Rubripirellula tenax: one gene and its partner. The protein of the gene in region 2 binds, or shares a complex with, the protein of the main gene of each other region. Links are inferred from orthologs where the notes say so. Each region holds a gene or a part of one and is shown on either strand. Other genes may lie near its edges.

Evidence for each region. The genes of interacting proteins can lie anywhere in the genome.
Region 1: the proteins of Poly51_RS31685 (region 2) and secY are in contact, whole or in part, in a crystal structure (PDB 3DIN), measured with the Thermotoga maritima proteins. The link is inferred for Rubripirellula tenax from one-to-one orthologs. Residues at the interface, in WP_004082002.1 of Thermotoga maritima: Glu261, Ala262, Arg263, Lys300, Ala301, Arg302, Thr303, Ile304, Ile305, Leu323, Tyr324, Asp325, Pro326, Val329, Ser330, Tyr333, Ile336, Lys340, Phe345, Val349, Glu363, Phe364, Tyr374, Ser375, Gly376, Gly377, Glu393, Ile395, Thr482, Ser483; in WP_004081795.1 of Thermotoga maritima: Glu108, Gly109, Glu110, Glu111, Ala236, Glu237, Arg238, Arg239, Ile240, Thr241, Ile242, Gln243, Tyr244, Ala245, Arg246, Arg247, Val248, Thr249, Gly250, Arg251, Arg252, Val253, Tyr254, Gly256, Ala257, Ser258, Thr259, Tyr260, Leu261, Pro262.

The regions. Positions count from the first base shown.
Region 1 is NZ_SJPW01000002.1:803,637-807,372, reverse strand. What follows is about bases 896-3,736. They hold secY (preprotein translocase subunit SecY), read right to left. Parts: upstream 3,093-3,736; coding sequence 1,698-3,092; downstream 896-1,697. Other genes in these bases: rplO (50S ribosomal protein L15), read right to left, coding at 3,302-3,736; Poly51_RS08815 (adenylate kinase), read right to left, coding at 1,082-1,651; Poly51_RS08820 (outer membrane protein assembly factor BamB family protein), read right to left, coding at 896-963. In the rest of the region: more of Poly51_RS08820, read right to left, coding at 1-895. UniProt on the Escherichia coli protein: The central subunit of the protein translocation channel SecYEG. Consists of two halves formed by TMs 1-5 and 6-10.
Region 2 is NZ_SJPW01000003.1:164,495-170,567, forward strand. The notes cover bases 886-5,168. They hold Poly51_RS31685 (preprotein translocase subunit SecA), read right to left. Parts: upstream 4,782-5,168; coding sequence 1,086-4,781; downstream 886-1,085. Other genes in these bases: Poly51_RS11550 (3-deoxy-D-manno-octulosonic acid transferase), read right to left, coding at 886-1,047. In the rest of the region: more of Poly51_RS11550, read right to left, coding at 1-885; Poly51_RS11560 (CHAT domain-containing protein), read left to right, coding at 5,210-6,073. UniProt on the Escherichia coli protein: Required for protein export, interacts with the SecYEG preprotein conducting channel.

The DNA of each region.
Region 1 (3,736 bases), on a different replicon or contig from region 2:
CTCGTTCGCGACGTCTCGGAGTGTCCGCTCTTGGCGCGGGCTCGCTGTGGTGTTCAACATCCAGCGCAGATTCGTCAACGGTAATTGTCCGGCGGAGCCACCGTTACGGCTGGGCGTTGATCCAAACATCGGGTAATCCGACGTCTCTGCCGCCGCGTAATTGGGCAGTTGTGCGCTATGCCTGGCAAGCCAATTCACTTGATCGTCCGTAGCCGGAATCGTCTCTTCTTTGCCGGCCAGCGTGACGACGCCGACGCCCAGTTCGGGAACATTTCGATCCGCCAAACGACACGCCGATGCATGCAGCAAGGTCACGCCGTTTCCCAAATGCTTGATAGCGCCGGGATGGGTGACAACATCGTCCAATAGGACCGAAGCCGCCAATGGATGTCCGCTATAAATCTCGCGTTGCGCCAACAACCACGACGCCTCGTAACCGGCACGCGTGTGAAAGAAACGACGTCGGACTTCACGGACTTGTTCCCAGTCACGATTCTCGCTGGCCGCGATCAGTGATTTTTTTGCGATCGACCCGTAACGCAGTTCATAAGTTTCCATCGCAGCCGACGGAAGGCTAGCGATCATTTCACGCGCCGCGCGAAACAGACTCATTTGCAACGGCGTTCCAACAACGGCTTCGTCTGCGCCAAGAAAAAAGTCTTGCCCGGTAAGGTCGGACTCGTCCATCTGTTCGGCGTCACGAGAGAGCAAGTCACCCAGTGCCACGACGGCGTCGCTGTAACGCTTTTCCCCCAATGCGCGGTCAGCATCACGTAACTGCTGTTCGATCGCACGCGGAGGTTCAATAAAACGTCCTGATTGGGCGCCCGTGATGGGACGCAAAAAGCCTTGCGCCAACGCGGAAGCCGGACTCAAGATTCCCGCAATGACGGCGATGACTCCTAACGTCCCGGCAACCCAAAATTGCGATCGAACCTGAGAAGACGAATTCGAAATGATCACGTTGGAAACCTATGCTTGAAGAAGCTGCCCAGAATGTCTGCATTGTACAGGCCAACGCGAAGAGTGTCCGCCAGTACGTTGGCGGAACGGACGCTGGGATACCAGCGAATCGATGCGTCTAAGACGGTTTTGGCACGAGGTGTTTCTCAATCGCGGCGAAGACGTCCTCGGGAGGATGCATGCCGTCGATGGTGCGGACCAAATCGCGGCCGCTGTAGTAGTCCAACACCGGTGCCGTTTGGGTATGAAAAACTCTCAGCCGCGCTGAAATCGTTTCTGCGTTATCGTCGGCTCGATTCTCAACGAGCGAACGTTTTAGCAAGCGTGAAATCAGCTCTTCTTGATCGGCGACCAGATTCAGCACGACGTCGATCTTTCGATTCTTCGTCGGCAGGTATTCATCCAGCATCCGAGCTTGGTTGACCGTCCGCGGAAATCCGTCGAAGAGGCAACCGTCTTCGCAGTCCGCCGCCAGCAATCGCTTCGTGACGATCCGCATGACCAAGTAATCGGGGGCCAAACGCCCGCCATCGATATAGCTTGCCACCACGCGACCGAGAGCCGACTCGTTGCGAGTACCCCGCAACATCTCCCCCGTTGAGAGGTGGGGGATTCTTAATCGCTCGGTTAACCGCTTGCACTGGGTGCCTTTACCGACACCCGGCGGACCGATGAAGATGATTCGCATTGAAACACCTTCATCGTTGCGGAAAAAGGGTGACTTTGGAACTCGATTAGACGACGGGCGAGGTACCGCCGCCGGCGCCCTCGAGTAGTCCACGATAGTTTCGCATCACCAAGTGGCTGTCGATCTTTTGAACCAAGTCGAACGCCACGCTGACGGCGATCAACAGACCAGTGCCACCATAGAAACCGGCAATCGAATAGGGCACGCCAAGCGAGCCGTAAACGATGGTTGGCACGATCGCGACGATCGAAAGGAAAGCAGCACCGACGTAAGTGATTCGAACCATTACCTTCTCAAGATAATCCGTCGTTCGCTTGCCCGGCCGATAACCGGGAATGAACGTGCCGCTGTCACGCAGATTGTCCGACATCTCCTTCGGGTTGAACGTGATCGCCGTCCAGAAGTAGCAGAAGAAGAAAATCAAAACGACATAGAACAGATTGAACACGAACGAACCTTGGTCGTTCAACGTCAATCCGATCAGGTTGAGGGGTTTGAACAAAGCACTTTCACTGCCCACAAAACTGGCCATTCCACCCATCAACATTCCGGGGATGATCAGCAAGCTGCTCGCGAAAATGATCGGCATAACGCCCGCCTGGTTGATGCGAAGCGGCAGGTGTTGACGCGTACCGCCGTAAACACGGCGTCCACGAGTGAACTTGGCCGATTGAGTCGGGATCTTGCGTTGGCCCAGGGTGATAAACACCACACCGAACACGACGCCGACGAACAACACCACCAGCAACACAAGTGTTTCAATCCCGATTTGGCCGCGGCTGAGCCCCGTCAATTCGGTCTTCATGTTGCGAACCAGTTCGTACAGTGCCTTTGGCATTTGAGCCAGAATGCCAGCCATGATCAGCAAGCTGATACCGTTACCGATACCATGCTCGTCGATTTGTTCGCCCAACCACATCAGGAATACCGTTCCGCAGGTCATCACCAACACGGCAACGAACTGCCAGCCCCAAAACAATGAACCATCGCTGGCCATGAAGTTCGGGTTGATGTCCCCGTTGCCGGACGGGCCGCCCGACATCAGCATGAATTTCAGGTACATGTAAGACTGAACCACGCAGATCAGCACGGTCAGATAACGAGTGTATTCGTTCAGCTTCTTTCGACCAGCCTCGCCCTCTTTCTTCAAATCTTCGAGCGGCTTATAGACGCTGCCCAGCAATTGAAAAATGATCGACGCCGAGATGTACGGCATGATGCCGAGGCCGAAGATCGTTGCTTCGCGAAGATCGCTCGCGGCGAACAAGGTGATCTTCTCGAAAAACTCCGAAGCGGTTCCGCCCGCATCACCGATGTTCGTCGCGATCATCGGCAAGGGGATGTGGAAGCCGATTCGATAGATCGCCAACAATCCAATTGTCAGCATGACCTTCTTGCGAAGCTCAGGAATCGAGAAAATGATGCGCAGCTTTTCAAACATGCGTCAGGTCCGTCTTTGAATTCTTGGGATGCACGAACAGGGTTCGGCATCGGGATCTTAAGGAGAGATGATGGTTGGTCGAAGTTTAACGACCGATGCGGTCTCAAGCGATACCAACCATGACTTAACGCCCACCCGTGGGCACCGGAACTCGAAGGCCGGCGCCTACGGCTGGGCGTTAAGCATCGTTTAACAAATGCGACCAGCGACTAAGCTTTTGCTGCTTTCAAGTCCGCGACGCGTTCTTTCGGTGTTCGCTTGGCGACCAGCTTGTTGATCGTTCCGCCAGCGGCTTGAATCTTTTCTTCGGCCGACTTGCTGAACCGGTGAGCTGTGACGTTGAGCCTCTTGGTCAATTCACCATCGCCGAGAATCTTCACCTCGTCAAACGTACCTTTGGCAAGATCCTTGGCGGCGAGTGCTTCCAAGGTGACATTGTCACCGTCGTTGAACGCTTCGTTCAAACGGTCAACGTTCACCGCGAAGACGACTTGGGCCCAGCGATTGTTAAAACCACGCTTGGGAACACGACGGATCATCGGCATCGCACCACCTTGGAAGGTTGGCTTGCGGCTGTAACCGCTGCGGCTCTTGTGTCCGTTGTGACCACGTCCGGCTGTCTTGCCGGTACCACTGCCTACACC
Region 2 (6,073 bases):
TCCTGCCGGCTCAAGCATGTTTTGACCGCCGCGATCGCCAAAGCTGCCACCGACGGTTGCGATCGGACCAACGCCCCACCAATCTCTTAGCTCGCCAATCGTGTCGACCAAAACGACCGACGAGGCCTCCCAATTCTGGTTCCCGATCGCCGGATCACTGCTGCGACGGTGGACGCTCAATCCATGATGTTCAACCAGTTTGGCGACTTCGTCAAAACGTTCTCGATGACGAGGAACCAAAACCAGACGCAGTTCTGGATGGTCGCTAACCAACGACTGGTAGATCGAAATCGCCATCGCCTCTTCGCCTGGCTGGGTGCTGCCGACGATCCAAACGCGATGCCACGGATCAACACCGGCCCACTGTGACAGTCGATTGACGGCGATGACATCTCGCGACGTCGGCGCGTTGTCGAACTTAAGCGATCCAGTTACCGTCAACCGACTCGGCGGCGTCCCACAGGCCTCGAAGCGTTTGCGAGTCGCTTCGTCTTGGCAACCGACCCACGTCAATCGGGCAAACGTGGACGCGGTCCAGCGAGAAAATGCTTGATACCTGGAACTGCTTCGTTCGCTTAGCCTCGCATTGGCAACGCAAACGGATACACCGAAATCGGTGGCGATACGAACCAGATTGGGCCACAATTCCAACTCGGCCAGCACCAACTTTTGTGGTGCCAAATTCTTGAGTGTTCGTCGGACGGCCCACGTGAAATCGAGTGGACAAAAGAAGACTCGCTCGCGACCAAACAGCTTGAGTGCCAAGTCGTAGCCGGTATCCGTCGATGTGCTGATGACAACGCAAACGCCGGGTTCGCGAAGTACTATTTCCCGGACCAAACCAGGCAGTAAATTCACTTCACCGACGCTAACCGCATGGACCCAAAGACAGCCGCGGCCTTGCGTCATCGCGTGGGCCTTCTTCGCCGCCAGCCCGAAAAGCTTTTCGGAAATCCCTCGCCGATAGCGACCGTGGCGAACCATTCGGTACCCGACAACCGGCGAAAGCAACATCAGCCCGACGGCGTACAGAAAATTGAATCGCATGGAAAATCCTTTTTCCGTTCCATCGAACCCGATACGCGTTACTTACGCATGTGACACGCTTTGTACTTCTTACCGCTGCCGCAGGGACACGGATCGTTGCGACCGACACGAGGTCCTTCATTTCGGATCGGATCCGGTCGCGACGCTTCGCCACCACCGCTGTTACTGGCTTCGGCCGCAGCTTGCGAAGCATTCGATTCGGCGGCAACGGCCATCGCCGAGTTGGCTTCGTCGTGACGGGCTTGGCCTTCGACATAGGTGCTGCGGATGAATTCTTCGTTCAGGGACTCCATCCGAAAAATCAAGTCCGTCACGCGTTCGCCGATCGATTCCCACATCGTTTCGAACAACCGCATGCCTTCGCGTTTGTATTCGACTTTGGGGTCCATTTGGGCATAGCCCTTCAAACCGACGCTGCTACGCAGGTGGTCCATCGTCAACAGGTGATTTTTCCACGTGTCATCGACGATATTGAGCAGTACTTGCCGCTCCATGCGACGCATTTCCGGGTGGAAGCGATCGTCCACCGCTCCATCGAGCGTCAAAGCCATTTCGTCGCGGTTCATTCGCGACAGGTCTTCTTTGGCAGCGTGATGATCCAGTTCGTCGTTCAGCCAACCCGCCAACTGGTCGAGTTTGCCGTTCGTTCCGCTGGCGACCGCAGCCGTCGTTTTCGGGTCTGCCTTCCCAAACAAATCGTCGAGTTTGGATTTCGCCAGCTGGTGTTTTTCGTCAGCGGCGCCGTGCGTGTTGCGACTGAATTCGATCAGCTGTTCTTTCAGTTCGTCACGATTGAGTCGGACGCTATCGATATCCAGCGACGCACCGAATCGACGCGACACCCATTGGACCAAACCTTCGCGATCGAGCGAGACTTGGGCACCTTGCTTCTCGGTGAACCGCGACAGTCCCGTCAGCACCGGATACTCAGCTTCTTTGTGCAGGTACGCCGCTTCGGCACGCTCGTACAGCGATTTGGAAACCTTTCGCCGATCTTCGACATCACGGAATTCGTCGGGCGTGGTTTCGATGCCGAACTTATGGTGCATCCAAGCGCTGAGCGTTCGCAGACCAAAGTCTGCGTCTAACATCATCTCGCCTTCGCTCAGATCAACGGTCGTGATCCTTTGATGCGCGGCGGCCGTCAAGACATCGATCATTTCGTCGCGGTCCATCTTCTGGAGCGAGTGCTCCTGATAGTTGGTCCCCAATCGCGTGTTTGCCCAGTTCGCCAGCGCCTTCCAGTTCCATTCATCTTCCATCGCTTCGGGAAGATTTTCCTCGACGACTTCGGCAACGGTGACTTCGGCAGATCGCTCGGCCATATCCTTGGCGTACGAGTCGGCCATTTCGAAATCCATGTTCGAAAAATCGCGTGGTTCCAGCTGGCAATCTAGTTTCGCTCCGGCGAATGACGCAAACGAGTCGACGCCGTAATTCGTTTCAAGGAACGTGTCGACGTACTTGGTGATTTGGCCGCGAACCAATTCCAAAATCATCTTCCGCGAACTGTGTCCGTCCAACAGGTTTTGGCGATATCGGTAAACCCGCTTGCGTTGCTCGTCCATGACCTCGTCATAGTCGAGCAAGCTCTTGCGAATTTCGTAGTTGCGTTCTTCGACCTTCTTTTGGGCCGCCGCGATTCGGCGAGTCACCATTTGAGACTCGATCGCTTCGCCTTCCTTCATCCCCAAGCGTTCCATCATGCTTTTGACAAAATCGCCAGCAAAAATCCGCATCAAGTCGTCTTCGAGCGACAAGAAAAAGCGGCTCGAACCGGGGTCGCCTTGACGACCGCAACGACCGCGAAGCTGCAAGTCGATACGGCGAGACTCGTGACGTTCGGTACCCAGGACGTACAGACCACCGATCTCGCGAACGACTTCGCCCTCTTCGCTCATCTTTTCGCGTTGGTCGATCTCGTCGACCAAAGTGTTCCAAACTTCGTCGGGCACTTCCAAACGAGTCGGGTATTCGTGTTGCAGTTGTGCCCAAGCCATGTTCTCGGGGTTACCACCCAGGATGATGTCCGTACCACGACCGGCCATGTTGGTCGCGATCGTGACGGCATTCAACCGGCCCGCTTGGGCGACGATATCGGCTTCGCGACCGTGCTGTTTCGCGTTCAAAACGTCGTGCTCGATGCCACGACGTTCCAGCAACTCGGACAACCGTTCGGATTTCTCGATCGAAACCGTACCGATCAACACGGGGCGACCCTTCCGTTCGATCGAGGTGATTTTCGACTTCGGAAACTTCGACGCCGTCTTTTCACCCTTCAAGATGATGCTGACTTCGTCATCCGTTTCGCTTTGGATGATGCCCCAGTGTTCGTCGTCTTTACTGTTGAGAATGTCCCACTTGTGGGCGCGTTCGACTTCATCGGCGAGCGCTTTGAATTTGTCTTTTTCGGTCAAGTAGATCAGGTCGGGATGCTCGATCCGTTGCATGTGGCGGTGCGTCGGAATCGCGACCACGTCCAAGCCGTAGATCTTCATGAACTCCGTCGACTCGGTCATCGCCGTGCCCGTCATACCGGACAACTTTTTGTACATCTTGAAGATGTTTTGCAGCGACGCCGTTGCGAACGTTTGCGTTTCCTGTTTGATCGGCACACCCTCTTTGGCCTCGACGGCTTGGTGGAGCCCGTCGGACCATTGGCGGCCTTCCATCAAGCGCCCGGTGAACTCGTCGACGATCACAATCTGGCGATCTTTGACGACGTAGTTAACGTCCAACCGATACAAATAATGAGCCTTCAACGAATTGTCGATCAGGTGCGGCCATTCCATGTTGCCAGCGGTGTAGAAGCTCTCGACACCGGCCAACCGTTCGGCTTCGCGAACACCTTCGTCGGTCAATGTGACGTTGTGCTGTTTTTCGTCGACGGTGAAGTGTGTTTCTTTGACCAATTGCCGGGCGACGCGATCCGATTCCTGGTAGCGTCCCAAGTCCAAATCGGCCGGGCCGCTGATGATCAGCGGAGTCCGTGCTTCGTCGATCAGAATATTGTCCACTTCGTCGATGATCGCGTAGTTGAGCGGACCTTGGCATTGCTGAACTTCGCTGGGGAACCGATCGTCGCCTTTGGCGGCCGGTCGCATGTTGTCGCGAAGATAGTCAAAGCCGAATTCGTTGTTCGTTCCGTAAGTGATGTCGCATGCGTAAGCGGCTTGCTTTTCCGCCGTCGACATGCCGGACTGGATCGCGTTGATGGTCAACCCCAGGTTCATGAACAGCGGTGCCATCCATTCCATGTCGCGACGGGCCAAGTAATCGTTGACCGTGATGACGTGAACGCCTTTGCCTTCGAGTGCGTTCAGGTACGTCGGCAACGTCGCGACCAACGTCTTTCCTTCGCCCGTCACCATTTCGGCGATGCCACCATTGTGAAGCACCATGCCGCCGATCAATTGAACGTCGTAATGACGCATGCTCATGAAACGCTTGCCGCCTTCGCGACAGACCGCGAACGCGTCTTCCAAAATGTCATCCAGCGCTTCGCCGTCACGCAGTCGCCCACGAAGAATATTCGTTTGGGCGCGAATTTCTTCGTCGGTCATCGCCGCATATTTGGGCTCCATGGCCGTGATTCGATCGGCGCGTTCACGAAACCGAGCGACGGTCCGCGCGTTGGCCGACCCGAAAACGGCCGTGATACCGCGTTCAACGGAACCGAAGGCGCCACCGAAAATGACGCCGAGGATGTCCCAAATCTGTTCAAAAAATGACATGGTTCTATAGAAGTTGTTTTGCCGAAAAGCCTGCGAGGTCAGCCGCCGTTGGCGCCTCGAGCGCTTCAAGAAGTTCATCCCTGATCGCGACAAACCGATGCCCGTGCGCGGACATTCGCCCCGCTTTAATCGCGTAAATCGTTCTGAAAGCTAAAGTTACGGGTTTGGGGAATATGGGTCAACTGCGATTGTGCGGTGCGGCCACCGTCGGGCCTATCCGAATTCGGTTCGCCGATTCGCCTCGAAAGTCTTGTAGGATAAGGCAGCTTTCTTTTCTCAGCTCTGGATTTCCTAACTTTGGAAGCCGCAATCCTATGCGACCTTATCACAAGTGCATCTGTCTCAAGCGAATCTGCCTCACGCGATCTTTGAACGCATCTGGCCCATTCCCGTCCCGATGGGTGCATCATCGCCGTTTTGCGACGATCGTGCCACCGACCCTCCATTCGCTTCGATATTCGCTTCGGCGCAGGTTTGCTTGGCTTGCCGCCGCCGCACTTTCGTTTTGCCTATTTTCGCCAAGTCAGGCTGTTTTCGCCCAGGGCCAGGGAACCGCTTTTGGGACATTGGGTGGCGTCGAGCCGACCGGCCAGTATCCGCCGCAAACGTATTATTTGGCGCTCGGGGTCTATCGCGGAGGCGATTTGCCATCAGCCCTGAACGCTTTCGAGGCCGCGCTGCGTGGATCTCGCCGCAACATCAACGGGCGGATGATCGACGCGATTCCCGCACTGGCGATGATGGGCGAATGCCATTGGCACCTGGGAAATGTTCCGGCCGCTCGCGAAATTTCGGACCAAGTCTATGACATCGCGACTCGATACCAAGGTTGGCTGTCGCGAGTGGACTGGAATTCGACCGTCCAGATGGGAGTTCAGCGAACCAAGCCGAATTGGCTGTGGCCCGACGCGGCGAGTGTCAATTTGATCGCGACGAGCGATCGGATGATGTTTCTGTCCGGGAATCGAGTCACCGAGCAGTCATTGGTCGCCGGCGGCGCGATCGAGGAATTGAACGTCCGGTCGATGGATATCATCGAAATCATGCGTGGCATCGCGACCGCGTCCTACCGTCGACGGATCATCCTGGGGCCGTTATCCGAAGAAGACTCGATGGCCGTGGCGTTGGTCAGTGCCACAAAATTCCCCGCGAACCTGAACATTCCCGTGGCGCGTTCGTTGATCGGTTCGATGCGGACGGCCGGTTATTTTTCAGAGCATGACGAGAAAAGTGTCGTCGCCGAGGCCGCTCGTTCGTCGACACCCGGCGGTGTCCATCCTTTGTCGCCGATC